3 regions of the Arthrobacter jiangjiafuii genome follow, and region 2 is predicted to be linked to each of the others. Evidence: riboswitches for the same ligand, from Rfam matches in the RefSeq annotation. Region 2 holds a riboswitch; each other region holds the start of a gene.

Region 1 (9,931 bases), 920 kb from region 2:
CAGGTAGTGCAGCGCGGCGTCCACGTCGGAGCCGCGCAGCGACTTGATGAAGGCGCTGGTGACGTCGTAGTGCTGGTCTCCGGCCCGGTCGTAGCGCAGCGCCGCCACATCCAGCGCCTTTTCGGCGTCGCTGAGGGTGACCTCGGGAATGCCCTCGGCGTCGTCGCGCTCCGAGTAGGCGACGCCGGCGGCAGCTTCCAGCGCGGTCAGCCCGCGCCGCGCGTCTCCGGCGGCCAGGCGCACCAGGTGCTCCAGTGCCTCCTGGCTCAGTGTCACCCGGCCGGCCAGCCCGCGATCGTCCTCGACGGCCCGCTGCAGCAGGGCGGCGATGTCGTCTTCGGTGAGCGGCTTCAGGGTCAGCAGCAGGGACCGTGAGAGCAGCGGCGAGACCACGGAGAAGGACGGGTTTTCAGTGGTTGCGGCCACCAGGACCACCCAGCGGTTCTCCACGCCGGGCAGCAGGGCGTCCTGCTGGGCCTTGTTGAAGCGGTGGATCTCGTCCAGGAAAAGCACTGTGGTGATCCGGTGCAGGTCGCGGTTGGTCAGGGCGTCTTCCATCACCCGGCGCACATCCTTCACGCCTGCGGTGATGGCTGAGAGTTCCACGAATTTCCGCCCGGAACCGCGGGCGACGACGTGCGCGAGGGTGGTCTTGCCCGTGCCGGGAGGCCCCCAGAGCATGACCGATGACGGGCCGGCCGGTCCGCGGTCATCCGCCGATTCGGCCAGGGTCCGCAGCGGCGAGCCGGGTCCGAGCAGGTGCTGCTGTCCGACAACCTCGTCCAGCGTGCGCGGGCGCATCCTCACTGCAAGCGGGCTGCGGGGCCGCTTCCGGTTGTCGTCGTCCGCGCCGGAAGCGGGCCCGCCGTCGTCGTCCCGGCTTTCATCACTGTCGCTGCTGAACAAATCACTCACCGTCCAAGGCTACTCGTGCCGTAGCGTTGACTCCGCCGGGGTCATCCCCGCCCACCCCAGCCCAGCCAGGAGTACCGCCTCATGCCCGCGACCCGCCAGACCTTCGTTCCTGCCCAGCGGTTGCCCGGCTGGCTGGAGCGGTTCGCGGCCGGAAACGGCGGCGTTGCAGTGACGCCGGAGCACGGCGGCCTGCACCTGGCCGCGGGCAACGGCACCGAGGCGCAGCTGCTTGCTCCCTGGCCTGATGACGGCCGTCCCGGGCGGGGCGCGGACGACGTCGAGCGCCTCGTCTCGCTCGCCGGCCAGTCCCGTACGGTCGGAATCGTGTTGCTGCGCCGTGGCGGCTTCGCCGTGGGGGTCGCCCGGGACGGGGCCCTGCTCCCCTCACAGGCAGGCAGCACGTCGGTGCGGTCCCGCGGGTCCGCCGGCGGATCTCCGCAGCGGCGGGCCAACCAGACCGAAACGCTGGTGGAAGCTGCTGCCGGGGCTGCGGCCAGGCTGTTTGCCGAGCATCCGGCCGAGTACCTGGTGTTCGGGGGCGACCGGGCGCTGACGGGGCTGTTTGTGCAGCAGTTGGCCTTCGCCCGTTGGAGCAACCTGTCCAGGCTGCGCCCGCTCGCTGTCCAGGATCCAAAACCGGCGGCCCTGGCCCAGGCGGCGAAGGACGCGTGCTCGGTGTTGATCCGGATTACGGTGCCGTAGGGCGGGTTCCGGCGGCAGTTACCCGTCGGTTCCTGCGGCGGTCTTTCCGGCGCTTTCCCCGGGCGCTCCCCCGGGCGCTTCCCCGGCCAGACGGCGGACGATGGCTTCTGCCGGCTCTTCCGCTGCCCGGCGATATCCGGTTCCGGCCCACAGGCTGATGCCCTCCTGGTCCCCCTGCGCTGCAGCCGCTGCGCGCAGCGGTCCGGTGATCTGGTTGATGTAGGGGTAGGCATCCGGGGCGTCCGGGTGCTCCAGCATGAACCGGTTCAGCAGCCCGCGGGCCGGGCGGCCGGAGAAGGCCCGGGTCAGTGCGGTTTCCCCGGCGCGTCGGCCGGCGGCGGCGTCCTTGAGGGCTGCCCGGTGTACTGAACCGGTACCGGCTTCGGTGCTGAGCAGAAGTGCCGTACCCAGTTGGACGGCCACCGCTCCGGCGGCCAGGGCTGCCGCCGCATCAGCTGCCGTACCGATTCCACCGGCAGCGATGACCGGCAGCGCGCAGGTATCCCTGACGCTGTGCAGGAGCTCACTGAGGGAGGCGGCGGCGGGTGCTTTGGCGCTCTGCAGTGTTCCGCGATGCCCTCCGGCCTCGGGCCCCTGAACGCAGAGGGCCGACGCTCCGGCGCCGGCTGCCGCCCGGGCCTCGTCTGCGTCGGTGACCGTGAGGACCGTGCAGATTCCGCGGCCGGCCAATGCCGCCAGGACGGCCTTCTCCGGCAGGCCGAAGGTAAAGGAGACCACGGGGATGCGTTCGCGCAGGACCAGGTCGAGTTTGGCCGCCCAGCCGTCGTCGTCCTCCGGGTCCGGGAAGCCCGGTTCCGCTCCGGCGCCGGCGGCCAGGACATCCCGGTAGGCCAGGGCTGCGGCCAGCTTCCCGGCCTGGTGTTCTTCGGATGTGGCGGCGTAGGTGTTGGCGGCATCCGGTACAAACAGGTTCACGCCGAAGGGTCCGCCGGTCAGGCTGCGGGTCCGGGCGGTTTGCTCAGCCACCGCGGCAGCGCTCTTATAACCGGCAGCCAGGAAGCCGAGCCCTCCCGCGTTGCTCACGGCAGCGGCAAGCTGCGGCGTGGATGCGCCGCCGGCCATGGGCGCCCCGATCACCGGAAGCCGCAGCGAGTGCAGGTTGAACATGGCGGCTAGAGGGTGACGGTGCCGTCGATGGAGGTCACGGTGGACCCGCCGATCCAGATCTTCCCGTCGCGCGTGAAGACGCGGACACGCCCGGAACGCCGCACGGCTGTGCCCTGCGTGACGACGTAGCGTTCGGGTGCGAGTGAGGCTCCGATCAGCCATTGGGCCAGGCCGGCGTTGAGGCTTCCCGTTACGGGATCTTCGGTGATGCCCAGGCCGGGCACGAAGGCACGGACCTCGAAGTCCGTTTCGGCGTCCTGCGGCTGGGCGCCGATAACGCCCACCCGCAGATTGCCCATGATCGTGGGGTCGGGTTTCAGCGCCAGCACGGCGTCGGCGTCGCGCAGCAGGAGTCCAAGCCACCCCGGACCGTTGTCGATCCAGTTGGAGGCAAGAATTTCGGTGCGGTCCAGGTTCAGGGCGCGCAGCGCCTGGTCCAGGACCTCGTCTTCCAGCGGTCCCGAGCGCAGCAGCGGCGGAGCGGCGAAGGCGGCGATTCCGGCATTGGCATGCAGCGTGACCAGCCCGATTCCGCATTCCTGGACGACGACGTCGGGGTAGCGGCGCTTGTTCCCGGCCTCCAGCCACGCGTGGCACGTTCCCAGAGTGGGATGCCCGGCAAACGGGATCTCTCCTCCGGGGGTGAAAATCCGAACCCTGTAGTCGGCTCCGTCCGTGGTCGGAGGCAGGACGAACGTCGTCTCCGAGAGATTGGTCCATCTCGCGAAGGATTCCATCTCTGCATCTGTCAGGCCCTCCGCTTCAAGCACCACCGCGAGGGGATTGCCCAAATACGGTTCGTTGCCGAAGACGTCCACCTGCTTAAACCACCGCTGTTTCATGCTGAAACTGTATCCCTTCGGCACCGGGAGTTTTATGAAGCCGAGTTTTACGAAGTGAGGCAGGGGTTTGCAAGTCCGCCTCCTGCACTTCTACGTTGGAAGCTGAATCAAGAGTTCCAGCCACAGGCCCTGGCCGGTTGGACGGCAACCCTCTCGCTGTAGCGGGGTGCTCCAGGTGACGATTCGGCCGTCCGGCGAAAATCCTCCGGCATGGCAAGTACCGCGTTTGTGCCGGGTTTTTTCTTCCGGCCGCGCTTTAGGGCAAAGGATCTTCCCCCTCATGACTCTTCGTACCGACCTGCAACCCGCTGCATTGCGCCGGGCCTTTTCACGGTTTCCCTCGGGAATTGCCGCCCTGTGCGCGGTGGTTGACGGCCAGCCGCAGGGAATTGTTGCCTCATCGTTCACGGTGGGGGTTTCCATGGACCCTCCGCTGGTCATGTTCGCTGTGCAGCAGACCTCCCGGACCTGGCCGGTGCTGCGGCGGGCCCAGCGCATCGGCGTGTCGGTCCTCGGCTCTGAGCACGAAGGAATCTGCAAGCAGATCGCGTCGAAATCCGGTGACCGGTTTGCCGGCCTGAACCTGCACACCGACGCCTCCGGGTCCCTCTTCATTGACCGCGCCGCGCTCTGGCTCGAGTGCTCGGTGGAAAACGAAGTTCCTGCCGGTGACCATCAGGTGGTGCTGCTGAGGGTTCACGGCCATGCCTCCCACGACGACGCCCATGATCCACTGGTCTTTCACGGTTCCGCGTTCCGCCGCCTGGGTGTCCCCGAATTCGCCTGACCGGCAGGAAATTGCCTGACGGGCACAGGCAATTGGGCGCTGCCGGAATTGTTTTCCAGGGGTTTACGGCATGCCCCCTCCGTTACCAATCCTTTACATCCGGCTGCCGTCCCACTATCGTTCTTCGGATTACTTCGGGAGGAAGTAGCGAAGATGACCAGAAACAGAAATGTCCACGGCCCATCAAATAAGGCAATGCCCGGCAAAGTGCCGGATATTTCGTTTACGCGGATGGCTCTGCTTCCCGCAGCGGCACTGGCCCTGGTGCTGGCAGGATGCACTGCACAGGAGGATCCCGAGGCGGCTGCCACCGAACCGGCCACGCCCCCAGCCACGGCGGAGAAGTCCGCCACGCCGTCCCCGTCCGCCGGCGCCTCCGGCCGGAACAGCGTCACGGTGGAGCTGCCGCCGGGCAGCACCACGCCTCCGCCCCCTAACGACCCCGCCATGCTGGCATTGTTCAGGGCGGAGGATCCCATCAGCCTGGAAAGTTACTTCCAGCAACAGCCCCAGGCCCAGGGGCGCCCCCTCGACGCGAGCCTCGTGCTGGAGGAGTCCGGCACCGGGAGAAGCACCTTCGATGTGCCCGCGTTGGAACCGGGAACCAGCTTCAGCGTTTTCCTCACCTGCAACCAGCCCGGGGACTACGATATCGAGGTTCTGGACGCTGATTCAGACCGGGTCACGGCCGGCGGCAGCAACAACTGCAATTGGCCGATCCTGACGTCTTTCGAGCACATTGTCACACCGGATGACATACCGACGTCCATTACGGTGGACGGCCCGGACGGGGATTACTGGCTTGTTGTCTACAATTTGCCGGTACCCACTACGGCACCGCCGCTCCCCCCTGCCGCACCTGCCGCGGGCTAAAAGAATCCGTCCGTACATTTCACCGAAAAGTGTACGGACCGTCAGACAGGCCGACCGTCACAAAGAAAAGTGCCCGGCCGCTGTATTCAGCGGCCGGGCACTTTCCTGTTTCGTGGTTCCCGAAAGGCCTAGGCGTCGTCCTTCTTGGCTTCGGGCTTCTTGGCCTCAGGCTTGAAGTCCACACCGGCTTCCTTGCGCTGCTGCGCAGTGATCGGAGCCGGAGCCGCGGTCAGCGGGTCGTAGCCGCCGCCGGACTTCGGGAAGGCAATGACGTCGCGGATGGACTCGGTGCCGGCCAGCAGGGCCACCACGCGGTCCCAGCCGAAGGCAATGCCGCCGTGGGGCGGTGCGCCGTACTTGAATCCCTCGAGCAGGAAGCCGAACTTCTCCTGCGCATCCTCCTGCGAGAGGCCCATGACCTTGAAGACGCGTTCCTGCACATCGCGCTGGTGGATACGGATGGATCCGCCGCCGATTTCATTGCCGTTGCAGACGATGTCGTACGCGTAGGCCACCGCCGACTCGGGGTCGGTATCGAAGGTGTCCATGAACTCGGGCTTGGGAGAGGTGAACGCGTGGTGCACGGCCGTCCAGGCGCCGCCGCCCACAGCCACATCACCGGCAGCTACGGCAGCCGACGCCGGTTCGAACATGGGTGCGTCAACAACCCAGACGAAGGCCCAGTCGTTGGGATCGATCAGGCCGGTGCGGTGGCCGATCTCCACACGGGCTGCGCCGAGCAGGGCACGCGAGGTGCTCTTGTCGCCGGCTGCGAAGAAGACGCAGTCGCCGGGCTTGGCGCCGACGGTCTCCGCCAGGTTCTCGCGCTCGAAGTCGGTGAGGTTCTTGGCCACGGGACCGGTCAGCGTGCCGTCTTCCTGGACCAGCACGTAGGCCAGGCCCTTGGCGCCGCGCTGCTTGGCCCATTCCTGCCAGGCATCCAGGGTGCGGCGGGGCTGTGACGCGCCGCCGGGCATCACCACGGCGCCGACGTACGGCGCCTGGAACACACGGAAGGTGGTGTCCTTGAAGAAGTCGGTCAGCTCGGTCAGCTCCAGGCCGAACCGCAGGTCCGGCTTGTCGGAACCGAAACGGGCCATGGCATCGGCGTAGGTCATGCGCTGGATCGGCGTGGGGATGTCGACGTCGATCAGCTTCCACAGTGCCTTCACCACTGACTCGCCGAGCGCAATGATGTCGTCTTCCTCGACAAAGCTTGCCTCGATGTCCAGCTGCGTGAACTCCGGCTGGCGGTCTGCGCGGAAGTCTTCATCACGGTAGCAGCGGGCGATCTGGTAGTACTTTTCGAAGCCACCCACCTGCAGAAGCTGCTTGAACAGCTGCGGGGACTGCGGCAGGGCATACCAGGAACCCGGAGCCAGGCGGGCCGGAACCACGAAGTCGCGGGCGCCTTCGGGAGTGGAGCGCGTCAGCGTGGGGGTTTCGATTTCGACGAAGCCCTCGTCGTGCAGCAGGTTGCGGGCAATCCGGTTGGCCTCGGAGCGCAGGCGCATGTTCCGTGCCGGAGCGGGACGGCGCAGGTCGAGGTAGCGGTGCTTCAGGCGGGCTTCCTCACCGACTTCAACGTGCTCGTCAATCTGGAACGGCAGCGGGTCGGAAGTGTTCAGCACCACCACCTTGTCGGCAATGACTTCCACTTCACCGGTGGCCAGCGACGGGTTCTCGTTGCCCTCGGGCCGCTTCTGCACGGTCCCGGTGATCTGCAGGACGTATTCGTTGCGCAGGCCGTGGAAGACGTCCTCTTCACGGACCACCACCTGCGCCACTCCGGAGGCGTCACGGAGGTCAAGGAAGGCAACGCCGCCGTGGTCCCGGCGTCGGGCCACCCAGCCAGCGAGAGTGACGGTCTGTCCAATATGCTCGGCCCTCAGGGAACCAAGGGCATGAGTGCGCAGCACAGCAGTCCTTTCAAGATTGCTTGCGGAAAACACTGTTCCCGCTCATTGTGAATACAAGATCTCTTCATGAGTTTACCGGTGTTCATATCCTTTCCCAGCCAACGTTGCCCGCTGCACACCCGCGGTGCAGCCGCAGCACAGCCTTGGAAGGGCCCGCGGCCCACTGATCGGAGGGACGCGTGTCCGGAAGCCTGGCAGGGAAACCTCCGCTGGGTGGCTTCGATGCCACGACGGTGGGAATCGGGTGCATGGTTGGCGGCGGGATTTTCGTGGTCCTGCCGCGGATCGCCGAGGCCGCGGGCTTCGCGGTGGCCGCATCCCTGGCCTTGGCCGCCCTGGTGGCCTACTGCTCCGCCGCGTCCACGTTCCTGCTCGGAGCCGGCCTGCGCAACACCGGCCGCGGGAACGAGGGGGGAACCACGCGTTCGGCGGCCAGGGTGCTGCTGGGACCGTATATGGGCTTTGTCACCGGTTGGACCCTGGTCTGCGCCCTTCTCGCCGCTGCCGCCGTCCTGGCCCTGGCATTCGGCCTGTACGTGGCGCCGGACTTCGCCCGGCCCGCTGCCGCCGGGGCAGCCGTGGCAGCGACGGCCCTGATCCTGTTCGGGGTGTTCCGCGGCCCGTGGGTTCTCCGGTTCGTGCTGGCCTTTGTCCTTGGTGTCCTTGGCTTCGGTGTGGTGGTTGCCATCAACGAGGCGGGCCTGCGTCCGCCGCAGCCGGAGGTGCTGCAGGAGCCGACGTCGACTACCGGACTGCTGCAGGGCGCCGGCTTTGCCTTCTTCGCCTTCGCGGGATACAGCCGCCTCGCTGCCGGCGGCTACAAAGTCCGCGACCCTGAACGCAATCTTGCCCGGGCCCTTCCGGCCGCTGTCCTTCTCACGCTGGGGCTGTACATCCTGGTGGCCCAGTCGCTGCTCGCCTGGTTCCAGGGCCCGGCTGCCCTGGCAGGATCACTGACTCCGCTGCGCGAACCGGTCGCAGCGGTGGGGCTGGGCATCGGCACCGCAGCGGTTGCCGTGGCAGCCGGGGCGGCGTGCCTTTCCGGGGCGTGGGTGCTCCTGGAGAGCGTCGCACGCACAGCTGCGGCCATGGCCGCAGACGGTGACCTCCCCCGGGTCTTCGGCCATACCGGCCGCACCCGGCACGTACCGTGGCCTGCCTGCGCAGTGGCCGGCGCCGTCGTCGTGACCCTGGTGCTGACCGCAAGCCTGGACGCCCTGCTGGCGCTGGCCTGCTTTGCCCTGCTGCTGCACGCCGCCATCACCAATCTGTGCGGCTACACCCTGGACCAGCGCCGCTGGTATACCCCGCGTGCCGTGAATCTTGCCGGCCTCGCCGGAGCCCTGATCATGGCCCTGAGCCTGCCGCCAATGCCGATCCTGCTGATGCTGATCGTGCTGGTGGCCGGCTACGTGGTGCGGCTGGTGTTTCCGCGGGCGGAAGCTTAGGAAACTCCCTGGGCGGCCCGCCAGGCGCGGATCAATTCCAGCAGTTCGGCACGGCGCTCCCCAGACGCGAACGAGGACTCCACGGAGTTGACCGCCAGTTCCGCCAGCTGGTCGGGGGAAAAGCCGAAGGTACGCTGCAGCGCTGCGAAGTTGTCATCCACATAGCCGTCAAAGTAGGCGGGGTCATCCGAATTCACCGAGACGTTCAGGCCCAGGGCGAGCATCTGCGGCAGCGGATGGTCCGCCAGTGTGTCCACTGCCCGCAGCCGGACGTTGGACAGCGGGCAGACGGTCAGCGGAACCCGGTCCCGGACCAGGCGCGCAACCAGCGCCGGATCGTCCAGGGCCCGGATACCGTGATCGATCCGGTCGGCCTTCAGCAGGTCCAGGGCCTGCTCAACATAGTGCGCCGGGCCTTCCTCGCCGGCATGCGCCACGCATTTCAGCCCGGCGGCGCTGGCCATCCGGTAGAGCTCCACGAAGCCCTCGGGCGGGTTGCCGACCTCGGCGGAGTCCAGGCCGATCGCGGCGATGGGCGCATCCATGGCCAGCAGCTGCCGCAGGACATCTTCGGCTTCGGCGATGGGCCGGTCGCGCAGGAAGGCCGCGATCAGCACGGTGGAGATCCCGAACTCCTCCAGGCTCGTGGCCAGCACGCCGGCCACACCGTTAATGCACTCCTCAAGAGGCACGCCGCGCAGCAGGTGCGCCTGCGGATCGACCATCATCTCCACATGCCGCACACCGGCGGCTGCGGCCCGGCGCAGATAGGCGCGGGTCATGGCAGCGAAGTCGGCCCCGGTCCGCAGTACCTCCATGTTGGAGTAGTAAAGGTCAAGGAAAGACTGCAGGTCGGTGAACTGATACCGGGCGCGCAGCTCCTCAAGGTCCGCGTAGGGCAGGTCGATCCCGTTCCGGTCCGCGAGCTCGAAGATCAGCTCGGGTTCCAGCGTCCCTTCGATGTGAAGGTGGAGTTCGGCGCAGGGCAGCAAGGCGGCAGAGGGGGAAATCGGCATGTTTTAAGCCTAGGTGATCAGGTCGGCCCGGGGGATCAGGCGGATGACGACGACGGCGGCCAGGCGCTGGGCATCGACGGCCCCGCCGACGGCGACTCAGCCGCCGGGCGGCGCGGTGCCTGCTCAAACATGCCCCAGACCGGGCCGGCCACCAGCCAGATTCCCGCGACCAGGCCTGCCTTCTGGATCCACCCCCACAGTGGTTCTGCCGAGCCGTCCGCGGCCACGAAGACAATCATGGCCAGCAGCACGGCGACCGCCACGGCGCATGCCAGCAGCACCCGCGCGTATTCCACCCACA
Region 2 (9,931 bases):
GAGACCGCCGTCGTGCCTCAGCTCCAAACCAGCTTTACCGCCATCCGGGAAGCGGCGCCGGGGGCCGAACTTGTTGTGGCCGGTTATCCGTATCTGTTCGATGGGACCGTTCCGGGCGCGTTGAGCATCGAAGCCCAGAACCTGTTCAACGCTGGCACCGACGCGCTCAACGCTGTGGTCGCCGCGCAGGTCGGGGAGGACGGCACTTTCGTGGACGTCACCGAGGTGTTCACAGGCCACGGCATCGGGTCCGCTGATCCCTGGATCCTTCCCATTGGCGCACCCTTTGCCCTGCACCCCAACGCCGCCGGATACCGGGAGGGATATCTGGCGGCCATCACGGAAGCAGTGGATCTGCTGAACCAAAACGAGGGCGACGACGACTGCCGCGGCCACGGTCGCGGCTGACCGTCTCACCGGGGCCAGGACCCGCTAGGACCCGCCCCGCGCCCGGACCGGCCGCGCGTTCCTGCCGGAGCGGCTACGATCCCGCAGGCACGGTGAGCACTTCGCCCAGATCGAATTTCACTGGTTCCTCGAGCTGGCCGTACGTGCAGGAGTCCGGGCTCCGGTCCGGACGCCAGCGAACGAACTGGGCCGTGTGCCGGAACCGCTCCCCTTCCATGTGGTCGTACTTGACCTCCACCACCCGCTCGGGGCGCAGCGGAACAAAGGACAGATCCTTGTCCCCGCTCCAGCGGCTCCCCTCGGAATTCCGGGGCGTGCGGGTTCCGGCATCCTGCTTGTCCGCGGTCCAGGGATGATCGGCGGAGTCCGAGACCAGCGGCTGCAGTTCAGAGAACAGTTCCCGCCGCCGGGCCATGCTGAAGGCGCCTGCCACACCCACATTCGTGAGGTCGCCGTCGTCGTTGTAGATGCCCAGCAGCAGCGACCCCACCGCGTCCGGCCCGCTCTTGTGTACCCGGTAGCCGGCCAGCACACAGTCAGCGGTGCGCTGGTGCTTGAACTTGGCCATGGTCCGCTTGCCCGGCTGGTACACGCCGCCAAGGGGTTTGGCGACGATACCGTCCAGTCCGGCGCCCTCAAATTCACCGAACCAGCGCTGCGCCGTGGCCGGGTCGGTGGTCCGGGTCGTGAGGTAGACCGGAGCGGACGCGCCGGCCAGGGCCGCTTCCAGGGCGCTGCGGCGTTCGGCATAGGGCCGGTCCAGGTAGCTGGTGTCATCCAGGGCCAGCAGGTCGAAGGCGGCGAAGGCAGCAGGTGTCTGCTCGGCCAGCAGTTTCACGCGGCTGGCGGCGGGATGGATGCGCTGCTGCAGCACCTCGAAGTCCAGGCGCTTGCCGGAGGCACTGATCAGGATGATCTCGCCGTCCACCACGCAGCGCTCCGGCAGGTTCTCCTTGAGCGCCGCCACCAGTTCCGGAAAGTACCGGGTCATCGGCTTTTCGTTGCGGCTGCCAATCTCCAGCTCATCCCCGTCACGGAAAATGATGGACCGGAAACCGTCCCACTTCGGCTCGTAGGAGTAATCCCCCTCAGGCAGGGCACTTACGGCTTTGGCCAGCATCGGGGCCACGGGCGGATTTACCGGAAGCTTCATGCGCCCATTCTTACCCGACTTTCAGCCGAGGGGAATGCTGACGCCCAGCCCAGCCGCGAACGCAGTCAGCAGGTTCCGGCCCTGCGACCAGGCGCCCACGCCGCTTTCATCATTGATGTGGACCAGCGCCCCGGCGTCGATCAGCGGAACGTCCCAGGCACCTGCCAGCAGCCGGGCTCCCGGCAGCGTGCAGTACGGATCGTTCTCGCTGGCCACCAGCAGCCCTGGCACGGGCAGCGGTTCCAGCCTCGGGTCCCGGAACGAGCCTGCCAGCTCTGGGAAGGCGGGCTCGGCCGGGTCCGGCGGCGCAACCAGCAGCACGCCCCGGGCACCGTCCGGATTGCGCAGCAGCCACTCCGCGGAAGCCAGGCAGCCCAGGCTGTGGGCCACCAGGATGGTGTCGCCGTTCCGAGACCCGGCGGCGTCGTCGAGCGCGTCCATCCAGTTCTCCAGGTCGGGGTCCTCCCACGACGACGGCGAAATCCGGGACATCTCCGGCGCACCGGCCTGCCACAGGCTTTGCCAGTGGCCTTCGTTGGAACCGCCGATGCCGGGAACCATGGTCAGGTGCATGCGTGAACCTCGATTCTGGGAATATCCACTGGGAAACAGGCGCTGTGCCTGAACATGAAGAAGATCGGTTTCCTGTCCTTTGGACATTACCGGGACGTGCAGGGTTCCTTTGTACGAACCGCCCGCGACGCCCTGCTGCAGACCATTGACCTGGCCGAGGCGGCGGAGGAGCTGGGGATAGACGGCGCGTACCTGCGCGTCCACCACTTCGCCCCGCAGTTCGCCGCTCCGTTCCCGCTGCTCTCCGCCATGGCCGCACGGACCAGCCGGATTGAGCTGGGAACGGCCGTCATTGATATGCGGTATGAAAATCCGCTCTACATGGCGGAGGAAGCCGCGGCGGCGGACCTGATCAGCGGCGGCCGGCTGCAGCTCGGCCTCAGCCGCGGCTCACCCGAGCCGGCACTGCGCGGTTATGAGGCCTTCGGTTATGTTCCGTCCGACGGCAGCACCGACGCCGACGAGGCACGCAAGCACACCCTGGTCTTCCGTGCCGCGATTGCCGGCGCCGGGCTGGCCGCCGCAGACCCGGTGATGACCGGCAGTTCCGGTTCGCTGGCGATCGAACCGCAATCCCCTGGGCTGAGCGAGCGGATCTGGTGGGGTTCCGGAACCCGGGCCACCGCCAAATGGACCGGAGAGCAGGGCATGAACCTGATGAGCTCCACCCTGCTGACCGAAGACACCGGTGTTCCGTTCGACCAGCTGCAGGCCGAGCAGATCGAGCTGTACCGCGCCGCCTGGGCGGATGCCGGCCATGCCGGTACGCCGCGGGTCTCGGTCAGCCGCAGCGTGGTGCCCCTGGTATCCGACGACGACCGCCGGTATTTCGGACTGCGCGCCCAGGCAGATTCCCGGGACCAGGTGGGCCGGCTCGACGGCGGCCTGGCCCGCTTCGGCAAGAGCTACATCGGCGAACCCGATGTGATTGCCGACCAGCTGGCCGCCGACGCAGCGGTGCAGGCCGCCGATACGGTGCTGATCACGGTCCCCAACCAGCTGGGCGTGGACTACAACACCCAGCTGCTGGAGAACATCGTCAAGCTGGTCGCTCCGGCGGCGGGCTGGCGCTGAGGAAGGCGCCGTCGTCGGCTTCATGGCCAGGCCGACGACGGCGGTTCCCAGTGTCGGCGCCGTGCGCTAAGGTGGTCTCAGCTTCACGAGAGGTGGCCGTTGGCCGGATCTGATCCGGCCATAAAAGCTCCGACTGGCCTCACACCAACCCCATTGTTCGGCGGGTGGTTCGGATGACGAAGCGGCCTGCCGCCGCCCGGCGCAGGCAAGGACAACCTGAAAAGGAACACACTGTGAGCATTTCCAGTGACGCCCGCTGCATCAGCTACACGCCCGGCCACAACGTGCATCTCATCCACGGCAAGCGCTTGGCCGGCTTCGACGACTGGGTGGATGCCCAGGCCTATGCCGACGTTGAACTGGACCTGATCCAGCTGGTGGTGGACGGTGAGCAGCGCCTGATGTGGTTCCACGACATTCCCGCGCTGGCGTTGGCCCTGGCCGCATCCGGAGGGCAGGCGCAGTGGTGCGCGCGCTATTCCTCGCTGCTGGTTCCGGGCGGCTTCACCAGTGAAGCCAGACGCTCTTTTTTCTACTTGGCGACGCCGGAAAGGGTGCATCCGTGTAAGCGGATCAGCGCAAACGACTCCGAAGACGCCCGATCTCAGCTGGGCTAAGCCCCGCTGAGCGCAGGTACTGTTCCGCGTCAAAACCGTCCAGGGCACGGAGCAGTTCCTTCCGGCCCTCGGCCACCCGGTCTTCCAACTGTGCGGCGGTCAGCGGCTTCTCCCGTGGATTCGCCTGCGTTGCGTGGAAGGCGCTGATTCCGCGGACCGCCCGCTCATAGTCGTCCGCGATAGCGTCCGGTTCCGCGCCGGCCAGTTGCAGCAGCAGCATGGCGATCAGGCCGGTGCGGTCCCGGCCAGCCGAGCAATGGATCACCACGCCGCCGTCGTCGGCGTCCGCCACAGCGCGGGCGACGGCGGCAATCTTCTCCGGCCAGCGCCGCAGGTTCTCGCGGTAGAACTTGGGCGAATCCATGTACGGCCCGGTCAGCGCCGTGAAATCCGGGTCCGTCGCTTCCTGGGTGGGGCGGGTCAGGAATGTGAGGCCGACGACGGCGCCAGCCGGCACCTGCGGATCGGTGTCCCGCCGGCCCTGCTCCTCCGGGTTGCGCAGGTCGACGACGGTCCGCACGCCGGCGGCACGGGCCTGCGCCCAGCCGCGTTCGGTCAGCCACTCGGACCGGCCCATCCTGAACACCCGGCCCGGTGCCACGGTGCCGCCGCCTGCCAGCGGAATCCCGCCAAGATCACGGGCATTGCCGGCCCCGTCCCACTCCACGTCGGTGTTCACATCCATGTCTCCAGCGTGGTCCCTGTGGCTGCGCATTTCCCGGACTCTACGGGACGTGGCGGAAAATCTCTGGGTGATACTTGACCCTGACACTGTGGCAGACGGGAGAACTGAAGCATGTTATCCATCGGGGCGTTCGCGCAGATCGGCCAGGTTACCCATCGCATGCTTCGGCACTGGGATACCTCCGGGCTGCTCGTTCCCGCCCATGTTGATGAGTTCAGCGGCTACCGCTCCTATGACCCGTCCCAGCTCGAACGGCTGCATCGGATCGTTGCCCTCCGCCACCTCGGCTTCGGGCTCGAGGACATCGCCGCCATGCTTGAATCCGGTGTTGATGCACAGCGTCTTGCCCTGATGCTGCGGATCCGGCGTGCGGAGGTCGAGGACGAGCAGCGGACGGCAACCGTACGGCTCATCGATGTGGAACGAAGGCTCCACCTCATCGAAAAGGAAAAAGCCATGCCACAGATCGAAATCGTCCAGAAGTCGCTCCCCGCTCTCCGTCTGGTTGCTCTCAGCGCCGTAGTCTCGGAACAGCCCGAGGTTCCCGGCGTCGTCGGGCCATTGTTCGACAGCGTTGCCCGCGCGTTGAAATCCACCGGCGCACCGATGGACACCCCGGTAGCGCAGTATGAGATGGGCGAAGACGGGATGCGGATCGTCGCCGGCTATGCGTGCTCCGGGCAACTGCCCGACGGCGTGGAGGCCATCAACCTTCCGCCCGTTCCGACGGCGGTCTGCGGCGTCCATCTGGGCACCATGGAGCACATCGCCGAGAGTTGGCAGGCGGTCCACGCCGAGATCTTTGCCCGCGGCTTGGTTCCCTCGGGACCCTGCCGGGAGCTGTACGTCCGCGCTGTCTCTGATGACCAAGCAGACTGGGTCACCGAGCTGCAGCAGCCCGTCGCGCCGGCTTAGGCGCCCCTCCGGGCGGTAGGGCAGGGAATCCGGTTTACTTCCAGTCGAAGAAGCCCGTGCCGGTTTTGCGGCCGAGCTCGCCGCGGGCCACTTTGTCACGCAGGATCCGCGGCGGCTCGAACCGCGGGCCCAGCGTGGCGGCCAGGTATTCGGCAATGCCCAGCCGGACATCCAGGCCCACGATGTCAGTGGTCCGCAGCGGGCCGGTGGGGTGCTTGTAGCCCAGGACCATGGCGGCATCGATGTCCTCCGCCGAGGCCACGCCCTCCTCGACCATCCGCATGGCCTCCAGGGCAATGGCGACGCCCAGCCGGGAACTGGCAAAGCCGGGGGCATCGTTCACGACGACGGGTGTCTTGCCCAGGTCCTGGGTCCAGGTCCGGGCAGCCCCGGCGAGTTCTTCGGAAGTTTGCTTGCCCAGGACCACTTCGATCAGATCCGAGGCCGGCACCGGGTTGAAGAAGTGCAGGCCGCAGAAACGCTCCGGCCGTTGGAGTTTCTCCGCAAGTTCCGAGACCGAAAGCGAGGAAGTGTTCGAGGCCAGCCAGGCGTCCGGGGCCAGCTGCTCCTCCACAGCAACCAGTGCGGCAGCCTTGAGGGCAAAGTCCTCAGGAACGGCTTCGACCACGAGTCCGGCCGGGGCGAAATCGGCATAATCGGTGGAGACGCTCAGCCTGGACAGCAGAACCTCCAGCGGTTCCGTGACGGTTCCACGCTCCACGCTCTTGGCGAGGTTGGCGGCCACACGCTCGTAGGCGGCGGCAGCGGCGTCGTCGTCGCGCTCCACCACCACCACGGTGGCTCCGGCGGTGCAGAAGGCATGGGCGATTCCCGCGCCCATCCGGCCGCCGCCGAGGACTCCGACGTTGGAAGGAACTGTCATTTCTTTTTCCTCTCGAGGAAGGCGTCCATGCGGTCGAACTTGGCGGAGGATTCGAAGAGGATCCCCTGCGCCAGGGTGTCAATGACGGGGTGTGCTGCCGCGGGAGCGGCGAACACGGCCTTGGTGAGGCGCACGGCCAGCGGATCCTGGCGGCCGATCAGGTCCGCAAGGGCGTCAGCGGCGGCCAGCAGCTGTTCGGGTTCGACGATTTCGGTGACCAGGTGCACGGCCAGGGCTTCCTCACCGGTGAGGATGCGCCCGGCAAGCAGGATGTCCTTGGCCAGCGGCTCGCCCACCAGTTCCTTGAGCCGCCAGGTGGCGCCCGCGGCGGCCATGATGCCGAGCGAGGTTTCAGGGTTGCCGATTTTCAGCCGCGGAGTGCCGATGCGGAAGTCGGCGGCGAAGGCCAGCTCCGCTCCCCCGCCCAGGGCGTAGCCGTCCAGGGCGGCGATGACGGGCATCGGCAGCTGCGCGATCCGCGAGAAGACGGTCGAATTGATGCCGCGCAGGGCGTCGTCGCGGCGGCGTTCGCGCAACTGGCCAATGTCCGCGCCGGAGGCGAAGACGCCGTTACTGCCGGCCAGGATCAGGATCCGCGGGTTTTCCTCCAGATCGGCGCAGAGCAGGTGCAGCTCCTGAACCATGGCGGAGTCGATGGCGTTGCGGACCTCGGGGCGGTTCAGGACGGCGGTGACGCGGCCTTCGCCTTCGGTGACCTGCAGGGTGGTGAAGGAGCTGTAGTCGACGCCCACTTAGACGGCCTCGATCAGCATCGCGGTGCCCTGGCCGACGCCCACGCACATGGTGGCGATGCCGCGGGAGGCGCCCTCACGTTCCATCCGGTTCAGCAGGGTGATGGCGATCCGGGAACCGGAGGAGCCCAGCGGGTGCCCCAGGGCGATGGCGCCGCCGTCGTTGTTCACAATGTCCTCGTTCACGCCCAGGCGGCGGATGCAGGCCAGTGACTGGGTGGCGAAGGCCTCGTTGAGTTCAAAGGCGCCGACGTCGGCCAGCTTGACGCCGCTGCGGGCCAGTACTTTCTGGGTGGCCGGGACCGGACCGATGCCCATGATTTCCGGCGGCACTCCGGCGGAGGCGCCGTCGACAATCCGGGCGCGGGCGGTGAGGCCGTATTCACGGATCGCCCGTTCCGAGGCGACGATGATGGCGGAGGCGCCGTCGTTCAGGGAGCTGGCGTTGCCGGCGGTGACGATGCCGCCGGGCTTGACCACCGGGCGCAGCTTGCCCAGGACCTCGGCGGTGGTGCCCGCGCGGGGACCTTCGTCGGCGTCGACCACGGTGTCGCCCTTGCGGCCCGGGACAGTGACCGGAACGATCTCGTCCTTGAACCGGCCGGCGGCAATGGCAGCCAGGGCGTTCTCATGCGAGCGGACGGCGAAGGCATCGGCATCCTCGCGGGAGATGCCGTCCACAGCGGCCAGTTCCTCGGCCGTTTCCGGCATCGAGTAGGTCATCTTGCCGTCGCGGGCGAGCTCCCCGGTGGTGAACCGTTCGTTCACAAAGCGCCAGCCGATGGAGGTATCGAAGGTCTGCCCGGGCTTGGCGAAGGCCTTGGTGGGCTTTTCGGTGACCCAGGGGGCGCGGCTCATGGATTCGGTGCCGCCGGCAATAACAATGTCGGCCGCACCGGACTTGATCATGTGCGAGGCCATGATGATGGCCGAGAGTCCCGAGGCGCAGAGCCGGTTCACGGTGATTCCGGGAACGTCCGAGGGGAAGCCGGCCAGCAGGGCCGCCATCCGGGCCACGTTGCGGTTTTCCTCGCCGGCACCGTTGGCGTTGCCCAGGATCACTTCGTCGACGACGGCGGGATCCAGTCCCTCGCGCGCCACGAGTTCCTGCAGCGTCAGTGCCGCCAGGTCATCGGGGCGGACGCTGGAGAGCGCTCCTCCATATCGGCCTACCGGAGTCCGTACTCCGCCCACCAGAAACGCTTCAGCCATGTCTGCTCCCGTGCTCGCTTGCCTGCCGGCCGCGGTTGCCCGCCTGCCCGTGCCGGATTTACCGACCAATCGTTCTGTAAACAATCGCAGAACGCGGCAGGCCGGTCAAACAGGTGACGGCGCATTGAGGCCGGTGCTGCTTCTTGGGGCTGGGGCCGGCACGTGCCCGCATCCCGTCCCGCCTCCCCGGGCTGAGTGTTGAGATCATGCCTGGTAACGGGTCGATGCCGCCGAGAACGGGTATCGACAGTGCAGCTCCGGCGGGTAACCCGGAGGATCACGCATCGAGAGTGCAGCTCCGGCGGGTGAAATACGGGATTGGCCACCATATCTGCGCTCTCGATCCACGAGTTCAGCCGAATCCCGCCAGAGCTGCACACTCAGTGATATGGACATGCCGATTGTCGGGCTCGCGTTCGAACCCCCTGCCGATTGTCGGGCTCGCGCCGGAATAACCGCGCGCGAACGGCATTTTCCCTACTCTCGGAGAGCAGCCCAGGGTTTTCCATCGAGGGGGCGGGTCCGGCGGTTACATGCCGCCGATTCACAAGCAGGCGAAACGGCTTCAGCCCAACAGCTCCGCAGGAATGGCATAGGTCAGCAGCACGGCCAGCAGGTTCTTCGCGGCGTGGACCGCATAGGAGAGGATGAAGTTCTTCCCCGCCCAGACGTAGATCCCCACGAGCACCGCACCCATGGCCAGGTACGGCATCAGCACCGGCAGTGCCAGCGCCTCCTTGCCCGCGACATGGATGCCGGCGAACAAGACCACGGAAATGGCGCAGCAGGCCCAGATGTTCAGGTATCTGCTGAGCTTGCCGATAAGCAGGTGGCGGAAGATGTACTCCTCGACAAACGGAGCGATCACCACCAGCAGGGGGATGATCAGCAGCGGCGGCAGGGACACCACCAGACCCTGCACCGCTTCCTGGTTCACCGCGGTTTCGGGCGGTCCGGAAACCAGCACGGCGACGGCGGTCAGCAGCAGCATGGCAAACACGCCGCCGGGAATGATGGCCAGGGTCAGCCACGGGCGGGTGGCCAGGATCCGGGCCTCCCGCACCGCAAAGCGCCAGGAGGCCCAGACCGCCAGCGCGCCGGCGCAGAGGTAGAAGACCAGGTTCACCACGTAGCCGGCCAGCAGCGGATCGGGAATCAGCCGGGTCAGCCCGGGGATGCCCAGACCCGGGGCGTAGCTGAAGATCAGGACAAACACCACGTAGAAGCCGGCCGCGAAACCGTCCCGTCGGCTGAAGGTGTAGGGCAGGGGCGCGATCGCAGCCCGGTTCATACTCGCCACCGCTAGACCGTCAGCTCCGCCATCACGCGCGGCATCGCGTCCAGCAGCTCCCCGGCCAGGAAACTCAGCGGACCCTGCGCCGCGGCCAGCCGGTCTCCGGCCGTGGAGTGCAGATAGGTTCCCCAGCAGGCAGCCTGTTCCGGGCTGGCCTGACGGGCCAGGAAACCGCCAATCGCACCGGCCAGGACATCCCCGCTGCCGGACGTGCCGAGCCCGGCGTTGCCGGCCGGCACCTCCCAGAGGCGGCCGTCCGGAGCCGCGATCAGCCCTTGGACGGCGACTACGGCCTGGTACTTGGCTGCAATGTCCGCAGCGGCGTGCGCCAGATCCAGTTCCGCGTCCGGATCCTTTTCCAGCAA
Region 3 (9,931 bases), 1.6 Mb from region 2:
CTCAAGGCTGGACGTGCGGCCGCGGGCCTGCGAGGGCAGCAGTCCCAGGTGTGGAAAACCCTCCGGTTTGGGAAATTCCTGCCACTGCGCAGCGGAGGGATCCGGGCAAAGCGGAGGGATCCGGACAAACCGGAGCGGACCCCGGACGCACCGGAGGGATCCGGACAAACGGGAGGGGACCCCGGCGGCAGAGCTAGATTTCGACGGACCCGTTGGCCGTATCGAAGGTGACGGACATGATGCCCGGGGTTCCCTTGGGGGAAATCCAGGTGACGCCCACGTTTTCCAGCGGCTCCTCGATGGGGGTGCCAAGCCACTGCGCGACGCGGTCCGCTGAACCTGCAATGGTCAGCGAGGCCAGCTTCACCGCACCGGGCATGCCGGGCAGGGCAGCGGACGGGTGGAGCGCTTCAGTGCCGTCGTCCCAGCGCAGCATGTAGGGCACCTGGGGATCGGCGATTAGGCCGTTGATCCCGATCTGCTGCCAGGTGAGCTCCTGGCCGTCGGGGAATTTCCGGTTGCCGGGAACGGCCGCCCGGCCCAGCCGCTCTTCAAACGGTGCGAGGTTGTCCACCGCTACGCACCAGCCCATCCAGCCGCCTCCGCATTCGGAGCGCTGGCGCACGGCCTGGCCGAAGGGCGCCTTGTCCGACGCCGGGTGGTTCAGCGCCTCGACGACCTCAATGTACTGGTGGTTGGCCAGGGGGAGAATCATGTTGCGGGTTCCGAAACGCGGGTGCACACCGCCCTTGACGAAGTCAGCTCCCAGAGCAGAGGCGATCCTCTCGGTCGTGGCCAAAAGACCGTCGGATTCGCAGGCATAAGATACATGGTCCAAACGCATGCGGCCCATAATGGCACGTTGTGACGCACCTCTCGACCAAGGCTTGCCTAAGTAGGAAAAAGGATCCCTGAACACCGCGAACTTTGATGTTTGCCCGGCCGCCGAGCCGCCGCGCACTACCCGGAAACGAACCGTCACAGAGGTTGCGGGCGCAGGGGTTATCCGTTTTCATAGGGGGAATAGGTCATGAGTGCCAGCAGATAGCCCCGGCTTGCTGGCCGGCAACCCTCCAACCGCGGTGGGGTGCCCCGGGTGAAGACCTGGCTGCACGTCAATCCGGCGTGCGGCAAGCGCGGGTCACACGTGGCTGCCGGCTCTTTTCCGGCGAGAAGTCTCGGTGCGGCCCCTGGTTAAAGGGAGCACAACATGTCAGGAAACTGGTCATTCGAAACCCGGCAGATCCACGTAGGACAGGAGCCAGACGCCGTCACCGGCGCCCGGGCGCTGCCGATCTACCAGAGCACCTCCTTCGTCTTTCCCAGCGCCGAAGCAGCAGCCAACCGGTTTGCGCTGGCCGAGCTGGAGCCGATTTACACCCGGATCGGCAACCCCACCCAGGAAGCGGTGGAAAAGCGGATCGCCTCGCTGGAGGGCGGGATCGGCGCATTGCTGCTGGCCTCCGGGCAGGCCGCGGAAACCCTGTCGATCCTGAACCTGGCCCAGTCCGGTGACCACATTGTGGCCAGCCCCAGCCTTTACGGGGGCACCTACAACCTGTTCAAGCACACCTTGAAGCGGTTCGGCATTGACGTCACTTTCGTCGCAGACCCGGACAACCTGGACCAGTGGCGCGAGGCAGTGCAGCCCAACACCAAGGCGTTCTTCGGCGAGGTGGTTTCCAACCCGCGCCAGGACGTCCTGGACATCGAGGGCATCAGCTCCATCGCCCACGACGCCGGCGTGCCGCTGATCGTGGACAACACGCTCTCCACGCCGTACCTGATCCGGCCGATCGAATGGGGCGCGGACATCGTGGTGCATTCGGCCACGAAGTACCTGGGCGGACACGGCACCTCCATTGCCGGCGTGATCGTGGACTCGGGCAACTTTGACTTCGGCGCCGATCCGGAGAAGTTCCCCGGCTTCAACACCCCGGATGAGAGCTACAACGGGCTGGTCTATGCCCGCGACCTCGGCGCCAACGGGCTGCTGGGCGCCAACCTGGCCTTTGTCCTCAAGGCGCGGGTCCAGTTGCTGCGCGACCTTGGGCCGGCGGTGTCGCCGTTCAACGCGTTCCTTATCGCACAGGGGCTGGAAACGCTGAGCCTGCGGATGGAGCGGCACGTGGCCAACGCCGCCGTCGTCGCGAACTGGCTGGAAAACCACGACGACGTCCTGTCGGTCGCCTATGCGGGCCTGGAATCGAGTCCGTGGTTCGAGCGCGGCCGCAAGTACGGGCCGCGCGGTACCGGAGCCATTGTCTCCTTCGACATCGCCGGCGGTATCGAGGCCGGCAAGCGCTTCGTGGACGCCTTGGAACTGCACTCCCACGTGGCCAACGTTGGTGACGTGCGCTCCCTGGTGATCCATCCGGCGTCGACCACGCACAGCCAGCTCGGCGCGGAGGCACAGGCGTCGGCCGGAGTGAGTCCGGGCCTGGTGCGTCTCTCGGTGGGCCTGGAACATGTCGATGACATCATTGCGGACCTCGACGCCGGTTTCCGGGCAGCCAAGGGAGCGTAGCGGTTCGCGTGACACTGCCTTCGAACACCACTGTGACACCGGCGCCGCCGCGGCACCCCGCACCTCTTCGGGACGGGGTGCTGCGGTACGCCGGGATCGGCAGCTTCGACCTGGAAACCGGCGGGCACCTGCCGCAGGTGACCCTCGCCTATGAGACCTGGGGGAGCCTGAATGCGGACCACTCCAACGCCGTCCTGGTGGCCCACGCCCTGACCGGAAGCACCCATGTGGCGCGGGGCAGCAGCGGGGAAGACGGCTGGTGGGACGCCCTGGTGGGTCCGGGAAAAGCCGTGGACACCGACCGCTTTTTCGTGGTTGCCATCAATATGCTCGGCGGTTGCTACGGCTCCACCGGCCCGTCCTCCACCGATCCGCAGGGCCTGCCCTGGGGCTCCCGCTTTCCGTTTGTTACCGTCCGGGACTCGGTCCGTGCCGAGGCCCGGCTGGCGGACCTGCTGGGTATCGCCTCCTGGCACACGGTGCTGGGCGGTTCGCTGGGCGGGGCCCGGGCGCTGGAATGGGCGGTTACCGAGCCGGACCGGGTGCGGCACTGCGCGGTCATCGCCTGTACGGCTGCCAGCACTGCCGAACAAATTGCGTTTGGCCAGGCGCAGCTGGCGGCCATCCGGCTGGACCCGGATTTCAACGGCGGCGACTACTACAACGGCGCGACGCCGGCGGCCGGGCTGGGTCTGGCCCGCCGGATCGCGCACATCACCTACCGGTCCGAAGCGGAACTGGAATACCGGTTCGGCCGCAGCCCGCAGGAGCCCGAGAATCCGCTGGGATCGGCTGTTCCGGCGGCGCGCGGGCGCTACGCCGTGGAGAGCTACCTGGATCACCAGGCCCGCAAACTCACGGCCCGGTTCGATGCGAACAGCTACCTGGTGCTGACCGAGGCGCTGATGAGCCACGACGTAACCCGTGGTCGGGGCACCCTGCAGCAGGCCCTGGCCGGAACCACCGCGGAGTTCCTCATCGCAGCGGTGGATTCGGACCGGCTGTATTTCCCGCAGCAGTCCCATGACCTGGCCGCTGCCCTGCCCCGGGAGACGGCGGTGCACATGATCAGCGCTCCGATCGGGCACGACGGGTTCCTCACCGACGCCGAGAAGATCGGTGCGCCGCTGCGGGAGCGGTTCTTCGCCTGAGCCGCGCCCGCATCCATCCGCCGCCGCTGCTCTTGCCATCCCGGACCGGGCATGGCAGAACAAGAGCATGCCTGATCAAATTCGCGTCACGGCGCAGGCCAGATGCTCGCCGGCCCAGCTCTGGCACACACTGGTGGACAACCGGGCGGCGTGGTGGCCGGAGCTGGATTTCACGGCCAGCCCGGGTGCCCCGCTGACGGAACGGGCGGCCGACGGCGGTGCGCAGCAGGCCACGGGAACGGTCCTGGCGGTGGCGCGGGGACGGCTGCTGTCCTTCCGCTGGACCAAGCCGGGCTGGAGCGGCCACACGGTGGTGAGCTTCCAGCTGGACGCCGCGCCCGGGCCCGATGATGACGATGCCCTGGACCGCGCGGAGGCTCCGGGCAGCAGCGCCGGCTGGCAGGGGAGCACCGGGATGGATTATACCGACGTCGTCGTTACCGAAAGCGGCTTGGGTACCATCGCCGCGGGCGGGGACGTGGTGGCCGCCCACACGGGGGACTGGGCGGACCATCTGGCGGACCTCATCAAACTCGCTGAGGATGCCTCCGGGACGTGACCGGATCCGGGCACCCCGGCGCTTGCGGCCCCCACCGGACCTGTCAGTCGCCCGACCCCGGCGGCATGCCCTGGCCGCCAAAGAGCGGCCCGGCCACGGGGCGCTTCGCGGCAATTCCGTCCCCGGAGGAACGGTGGCGCACGCGGCGCACCACCCACGGGACAAAGTAGTCGCGGGCCCAGGTAAGGTCCTCGGTCCGCGCCGTCCGCCAGTTCTTGGCCGGCAGGGGCTTGGGCTCCAGCGGTTCCAGGGTGTGCTCGACGCCGAGGGTCTCCAGCACCATCGCTGCAATGGTGTGATGGCCCAGAGGCGAGAAGTGCAGCCTGTCCGGCGCCCACATCTCCCTGTTGCTGAGCTCACGCAGGGCCCACATGTCCGCCATGACGATGTCGTGGCGGGCCGCAATGGTCCGCAGGTTCTCGTTGTAAATGGCCACCCGGCCACGGACGCTGCCCAGCACCGGTGTGGTGCCAAGGTCCGGGCCGGTGAAGAGCACCACCGTGGCGCCGCTTTCAGCGAGGCGGGCGACGGCGCCATCCATCTTTTCGGCCAGCCTGTCAGGGTCTCCGCCGGGGCGGATGACATCGTTGCCGCCAGCGCAGATCGTCACCAGGTCGGGCCTAAGCTCGATGGCCGGCTCCAGTTGCTCCTCGAGGATCTGGTTCAGCAGGCGGCCGCGGATGGCAAGGTTGGCGTACGCGAAGTCGTCCCGGTCCCGGGCCAGTTCCTCCGCCACCCGGTCAGCCCAGCCGCGGTGCCCGCCGGGGCTTTCCGGACTCGGGTCGCCGATCCCTTCCGTAAAGGAATCACCAAGGGCAACGTACCGGTGCCAGGGGTGTTCCGGAGGGGCCTCCGGAACGGCCTCCGGAGAGGCGTCCGGGAAAAGTGAAGAGTCTGTCGGGGGATTGGAAGGAGAAGTCACCGACCCATCCTGTCAACCGGGAGGCCCCCTACGCGACCGTAGGTTGGGGATCCGGCCGTGCCAGAATAATAGTCATGCCCCAAACAGCTCCCTGGAACCCCACTGTCCTTTGGTCCAAGCCTGAAGCCGAACGTGCCGGAACGCCGCTGCTGGTCCTTTTCCACGGCTATCTCGCGAACGAGGAAGACCTGATGGGTCTGGCGGATTACCTGCCCTCGGAGTTCACCATCGCCTCCATCCGGGCGCCGCAGGCCCTGGGCCCCGGCTATACCTGGTTCCCGCTGATGAACGAGCCGGAGTTCTCCGTCCAGCGCGTCGTGGACGCCGTGGCCGACGTCGCCGAATGGCTGGACGGGGTTAAGGGCGTCCACAGCAGCGTGTCGCTGCTGGGCTTCTCGATGGGCATGGCCGTGGCCAGCACCCTGCTGCGGCACCGACCCGCTGACTTTGCCGCCGTCGTCGGGCTTTCAGGTTTTGTGGTTCCCGCCGAGGGCAACCCGTTCTTCCACGACGAGGAGCTGACGGCCGGCCGCGTGCCGTTCTTCTGGGGACGGGACCAGGCCGATCCGGTGATCGACGCGCCGCGGATCGAATTCACCCACGCGTGGCTCAATGAGCACACCGCGCTGACCAAGATCCTCTACTCGAACATGGGCCACGGAATCAATATGCAGGAGCTGGGCCATGTGAAGGAATTCCTGACCCAGCTGGTGCTCAAGGCCCAGGGCTAACCGAGGGGTCGGCCCGGGACGATTGCCCGGGCCGGCGAGGGTTAGTCCTCTGTGACGATCCGGATGGTTTCGCCGTTGACGGAGACGGTGTCGCCGGGGTGCAGCTGGCGGCCGCGGCGTTCCTCGATCTCGCCGTTGACTTTCACCAGGCCGTCTTCGATCAGCTGCTTGGCCTGGATGCCGTCTTCGGCCAGGCTGGCAAGCTTGAGCAGCTGGCCCAGGCGGATCATTTCGTCGCGGATGGGAAGGTCTTGGGAATCAGTAGAACTCATGTGTCCATTCTGCCCTGTCTTTGCAGGCCAGCGGATTCCAGAGCAGCGCCGCGCCTGTCGTAGGGTTGGTCCGTGCCACATGCTGTGCGGATCAATCCGCTGATAGGTCTTCCCCTCGCCGTCCTCGCCGGAACCGCCATTCCCGCCCAGGCCCGGGTCAACGGTGCCCTCGGGCAACGGCTCGACGACGGACTGGCCGCGGCGCTGGTCAGCTTCACAGTCGGCCTGGTGGTCATGATCCTGATTTCCGCCCTGCTGCCGCGGGGCCGGGCCGGTGCCGCCCAGCTGCTGCCCGCGCTGCGCGAACGCCGTTTCCCCCGCTATTACGTGCTGGCCGGCGCCATCGGCGGATACTTCGTGCTCTCCCAGACCCTGACCATCGGCCTCCTGGGCGTTGCCGTGTTCACGGTGGCCGCCGTCGCCGGCCAGACACTGACCGGGCTGGTGGTGGACCGGCTGGGGATCGGCCCCGCCGGTAAGAAAGCCCTGACGGTGATGCGCGTGGTGGGAGCCGTGCTGACCATCGCGGCGGTCGCCTGGGCGGTCAGCCCCAAGCTCAGCGGGACCTCGGATGTTTCCGAACTGCTGCTGCCCGTGCTGCTGCCGCTGACCGCCGGAATGCTGATGAGTTTCCAACAGGCCATGAACGGCACCACCGGCATGCACTACGGCACGCCGATCACCTCCACCCTGGTCAACTTCATCGCCGGCACCGTGGTGCTGGCACTGGTGTGGGGGGTGAAGCTGGCCGTCTCCGGTTTCGGGCAGCCGCTGCCGGGGGAGTGGTACCTCTACCTGGGTGGGCCGCTGGGCTGCATCTTCATTGGGGTGGGCGCGCTGCTGGTGCGCAGCCTGGGCGTGCTGCTCACCAGCCTGGGCATGATCGCCGGCCAGCTCATCGGGTCCCTGGTGCTGGACATCGTCCTTCCGGCGCCCGGGTCCGTGGTGGTCGCCGCGACCGTTCTCGGCACCGGGCTGACCCTGGTCGCCATTGTGGTGGCCACCCTGCCGTGGAACATGCCGGGGCTCTTGCGCCGCCGATAACCGCCTTTCGCTGCCGGGACCTTAAGCTGGTAGTTGTAGCTTTTGCCCTCCACAGCCCCTGACCGTGCAACCTGCCGGTGCATACTGCGGACGGGACCATGAGCGGACCGCACCCAGCGGCCCTGTAAACACGAAAGAACGGCGGTACCATTCCATGGCTTCGACCAAATCCAAACTGGATCCGATCATCTCCCTCGCCAAGCGCCGGGGGTTCGTCTTCCAGTCGGGTGAGATTTACGGCGGGTCCCGCTCCGCATGGGACTACGGACCCCTCGGCGTCGAGCTCAAGGAAAACATCAAGAAGCAGTGGTGGCAGCACATGGTCCGGGGGCGCGACGACGTCGTCGGCCTGGATTCCGCCGTCATCCTGCCGCGCCAGGTGTGGGAGGCTTCGGGCCACGTTGAGGTCTTCTCCGACCCGCTGGTCGAGTGCCTGAGCTGCCACAAGCGCTACCGTGCAGACCACCTCGAAGAGGCCTACGAGGAAAAGAAGGGCCACGCGCCCGAGAACGGCCTGGCGGACATTGCCTGCGCCAACTGCGGGACCAAGGGCCAGTGGACCGAGCCGCAGGAATTCTCCGGCCTGCTCAGGACCTTCCTCGGCCCGGTCGCCAATGAAGAGGGCATGCACTACCTGCGTCCGGAAACCGCGCAGGGCATCTTCGTGAACTTCAACAACGTGCTGACCACCTCGCGCAAGAAGCCGCCGTTCGGCATCGGCCAGATCGGCAAGAGCTTCCGCAACGAAATCACGCCGGGCAACTTCATTTTCCGCACCCGTGAATTCGAGCAGATGGAAATGGAGTTCTTCGTCGAACCGGGCACGGACGAGGAATGGCACAAGTACTGGATCGAAAACCGCTTCAACTGGTACACCCAGCTGGGCATCAATCCGGATAACCTGCGCCTGTTCGAACACCCGCTGGAAAAGCTCAGCCACTACTCCAAGGGCACCACCGACGTCGAATACCGCTTCGGCTTCGCCGGCTCCGAGTGGGGCGAGCTCGAAGGCATCGCCAACCGCACCGACTTTGACCTGGGCACGCACTCCAAGCACTCCGGCACCGACCTGAGCTACTTCAACCAGGCCACCAACGAGCGCTTCACGCCGTACGTGATTGAGCCCGCCGCCGGCCTGACCCGTTCCTTCATGGCGTTCCTGGTGGACTCCTACACCGAGGACGAGGCACCCAACGCCAAGGGCGGCGTCGACAAGCGCACCGTCCTCAAGCTGGATCCCCGCCTGGCCCCGGTCAAGGCCGCCGTGCTGCCCCTGAGCCGCAACGAGGACCTGTCCCCGAAGGCCAAGGACCTTGCCGCCCAGCTGCGCCGCAGCTGGAACATCGACTTCGACGACGCCGGTGCCATTGGCCGCCGCTACCGCCGACAGGACGAAATCGGCACCCCGTTCTGCATCACCGTGGACTTCGACACCCTTGAAGACCAGGCCGTGACCGTGCGCGAGCGCGACTCCATGGCGCAGGAGCGGGTGAGCCTGGACAAGGTCGAGGGCTACCTCGCCGAACGGCTGATCGGCGCGTAATGGCATTGACGTTCCGCCCCTGGCGTGAAGATGACGACCTGGCCCTGAACCAGCTCTGGGGCGACCCGGAAACGGTGCAGGCCGGGCAGTTCCGTGCCGTGCTCCGCCCGTCCTCGGACGAGCCGTGGAGCCGGTGCATCGTGGCCGAAGACGACGGCATTCCGGTAGCCGCCGGCGTCGTCTACGAAACCTCGCTGCACCCGGACCGGCTCTGGGTCTATGTGGAGGTGGCCCGGGAGAACCGGCGTGCCGGCCTCGGCTCCACCCTCCTGGCGATGCTGCGCCGCGAAGCCGAGCAGGCGCCGTCGGGCGTTACCGCCATGCGCGCCAAGGTGGAGCCCGGCACCGCCGGTGCCGCCTTCGCCGAGGCGGCGGGATTCTCGCGGATCCAGCGGTCCCGCGTGGTCGTGGTCGAGCCCGGACGGATCACCCTGCCGGTCTTCCAGGACGACGCCGGACCCCAGCTGGACGAGGCAGCCACCGGCTCCGTGGAACTGACCCAGGCCGTGGTGGCGTTCTACAACGCCGTGCACGGCTGGGACCGGTCGGAGATGACGCTGGGCCGCGCCCAGCAGATGCTGCTGAACGACGCCACCGGTGCTGCCGGCGCCGTCGTGCTGCGGGATGCACCCAAGGCGCAGGGCGGCAAGATCGCCGCCTTCGCCGTGAGCTACACGCACAACCGCACGGATGAGCCCGCGGATGTTTTCCTCGGTTACGACACCACGCTGGAACAGTCGGAGCAGGAGGCAGCGCTGGAATCGCTGCTGGCCATGCTGACCTACCAGTACCCGGTGCAGCTGGAGGTTGACGAGTCGATGGCTCCCGTGGCGCGGATCGTGCAGGCGCTGCTGGACAAGGGTGCCGCCCGCGAAATCGGTGCGGCCACCGAGGTTGTCAGCACGTAGGCGGGTTTTGCTGCGGCAGCGCGTTAGCGTGCCGGCGCAGTAACACGACGACGGCGGCGGGTGCCGGTTCCTTCGGGATCCGGCACCCGCCGTCGTTGTACCTGCTTTCGTGACCCGCCGCCGTTGTACCGCAGTTCCCGGCCGTTCATTTCCTGCGGCCCGCATCGCGATTCGCCGTCTGCCCGTGCACTTGGGACAATGATGCCGACCGTGTTTCCTGCGTCCGTTTCACCGGGCTGCAGCTCGCTGCCAACCCCGAAGGACCGACCCTCAT

Evidence for each region. Region 2 has a riboswitch for S-adenosylmethionine ahead of KKR91_RS14555 (hypothetical protein). Riboswitches for the same ligand answer to the same signal wherever they lie in the genome.
Region 1: it holds a riboswitch for S-adenosylmethionine, as region 2 does, so the genes downstream of both, KKR91_RS10260 (flavin reductase family protein) here and KKR91_RS14555 (hypothetical protein) in region 2, are expected to answer to the same signal.
Region 3: it holds a riboswitch for S-adenosylmethionine, as region 2 does, so the genes downstream of both, KKR91_RS05355 (bifunctional o-acetylhomoserine/o-acetylserine sulfhydrylase) here and KKR91_RS14555 (hypothetical protein) in region 2, are expected to answer to the same signal.

The regions. Positions count from the first base shown of each region.
Region 1 covers NZ_CP076022.1:2,176,573-2,186,503, forward strand. Annotated here, with positions in the region: gene KKR91_RS10240 (replication-associated recombination protein A) at 1-915, opposite strand, end outside; gene KKR91_RS10245 (acVLRF1 family peptidyl-tRNA hydrolase) at 997-1,617, shown strand; gene KKR91_RS10250 (nitronate monooxygenase) at 1,636-2,745, opposite strand; gene KKR91_RS10255 (PhzF family phenazine biosynthesis protein) at 2,751-3,587, opposite strand; SAM riboswitch class IV at 3,693-3,813, shown strand; gene KKR91_RS10260 (flavin reductase family protein) at 3,868-4,374, shown strand; gene KKR91_RS10265 (hypothetical protein) at 4,606-5,247, shown strand; gene aspS (aspartate--tRNA ligase) at 5,376-7,166, opposite strand; gene KKR91_RS10275 (APC family permease) at 7,346-8,614, shown strand; gene KKR91_RS10280 (adenosine deaminase) at 8,611-9,630, opposite strand; gene KKR91_RS10285 (hypothetical protein) at 9,666-9,931, opposite strand, start outside.
Region 2 covers NZ_CP076022.1:3,099,771-3,109,701, forward strand. Annotated here, with positions in the region: gene KKR91_RS14535 (SGNH/GDSL hydrolase family protein) at 1-408, shown strand, start outside; gene KKR91_RS14540 (ATP-dependent DNA ligase) at 482-1,561, opposite strand; gene KKR91_RS14545 (RBBP9/YdeN family alpha/beta hydrolase) at 1,583-2,134, opposite strand; gene KKR91_RS14550 (LLM class flavin-dependent oxidoreductase) at 2,189-3,208, shown strand; SAM riboswitch class IV at 3,290-3,426, shown strand; gene KKR91_RS14555 (hypothetical protein) at 3,442-3,825, shown strand; gene KKR91_RS14560 (tyrosine-protein phosphatase) at 3,782-4,540, opposite strand; gene KKR91_RS14565 (MerR family transcriptional regulator) at 4,622-5,425, shown strand; gene KKR91_RS14570 (3-hydroxyacyl-CoA dehydrogenase family protein) at 5,460-6,308, opposite strand; gene KKR91_RS14575 (enoyl-CoA hydratase/isomerase family protein) at 6,305-7,060, opposite strand; gene KKR91_RS14580 (thiolase family protein) at 7,061-8,272, opposite strand; gene KKR91_RS14585 (CPBP family intramembrane glutamic endopeptidase) at 8,838-9,563, opposite strand; gene KKR91_RS14590 (NAD(P)H-hydrate dehydratase) at 9,575-9,931, opposite strand, start outside.
Region 3 covers NZ_CP076022.1:1,133,268-1,143,198, forward strand. Annotated here, with positions in the region: gene KKR91_RS05350 (VOC family protein) at 194-844, opposite strand; SAM riboswitch class IV at 1,027-1,143, shown strand; gene KKR91_RS05355 (bifunctional o-acetylhomoserine/o-acetylserine sulfhydrylase) at 1,211-2,527, shown strand; gene metX (homoserine O-acetyltransferase MetX) at 2,542-3,678, shown strand; gene KKR91_RS05365 (SRPBCC family protein) at 3,746-4,237, shown strand; gene KKR91_RS05370 (SGNH/GDSL hydrolase family protein) at 4,281-5,159, opposite strand; gene KKR91_RS05375 (alpha/beta hydrolase) at 5,234-5,890, shown strand; gene KKR91_RS05380 (RNA-binding S4 domain-containing protein) at 5,932-6,162, opposite strand; gene KKR91_RS05385 (DMT family transporter) at 6,235-7,206, shown strand; gene KKR91_RS05390 (glycine--tRNA ligase) at 7,361-8,749, shown strand; gene KKR91_RS05395 (GNAT family N-acetyltransferase) at 8,749-9,657, shown strand; gene KKR91_RS05400 (YibE/F family protein) at 9,930-9,931, shown strand, end outside.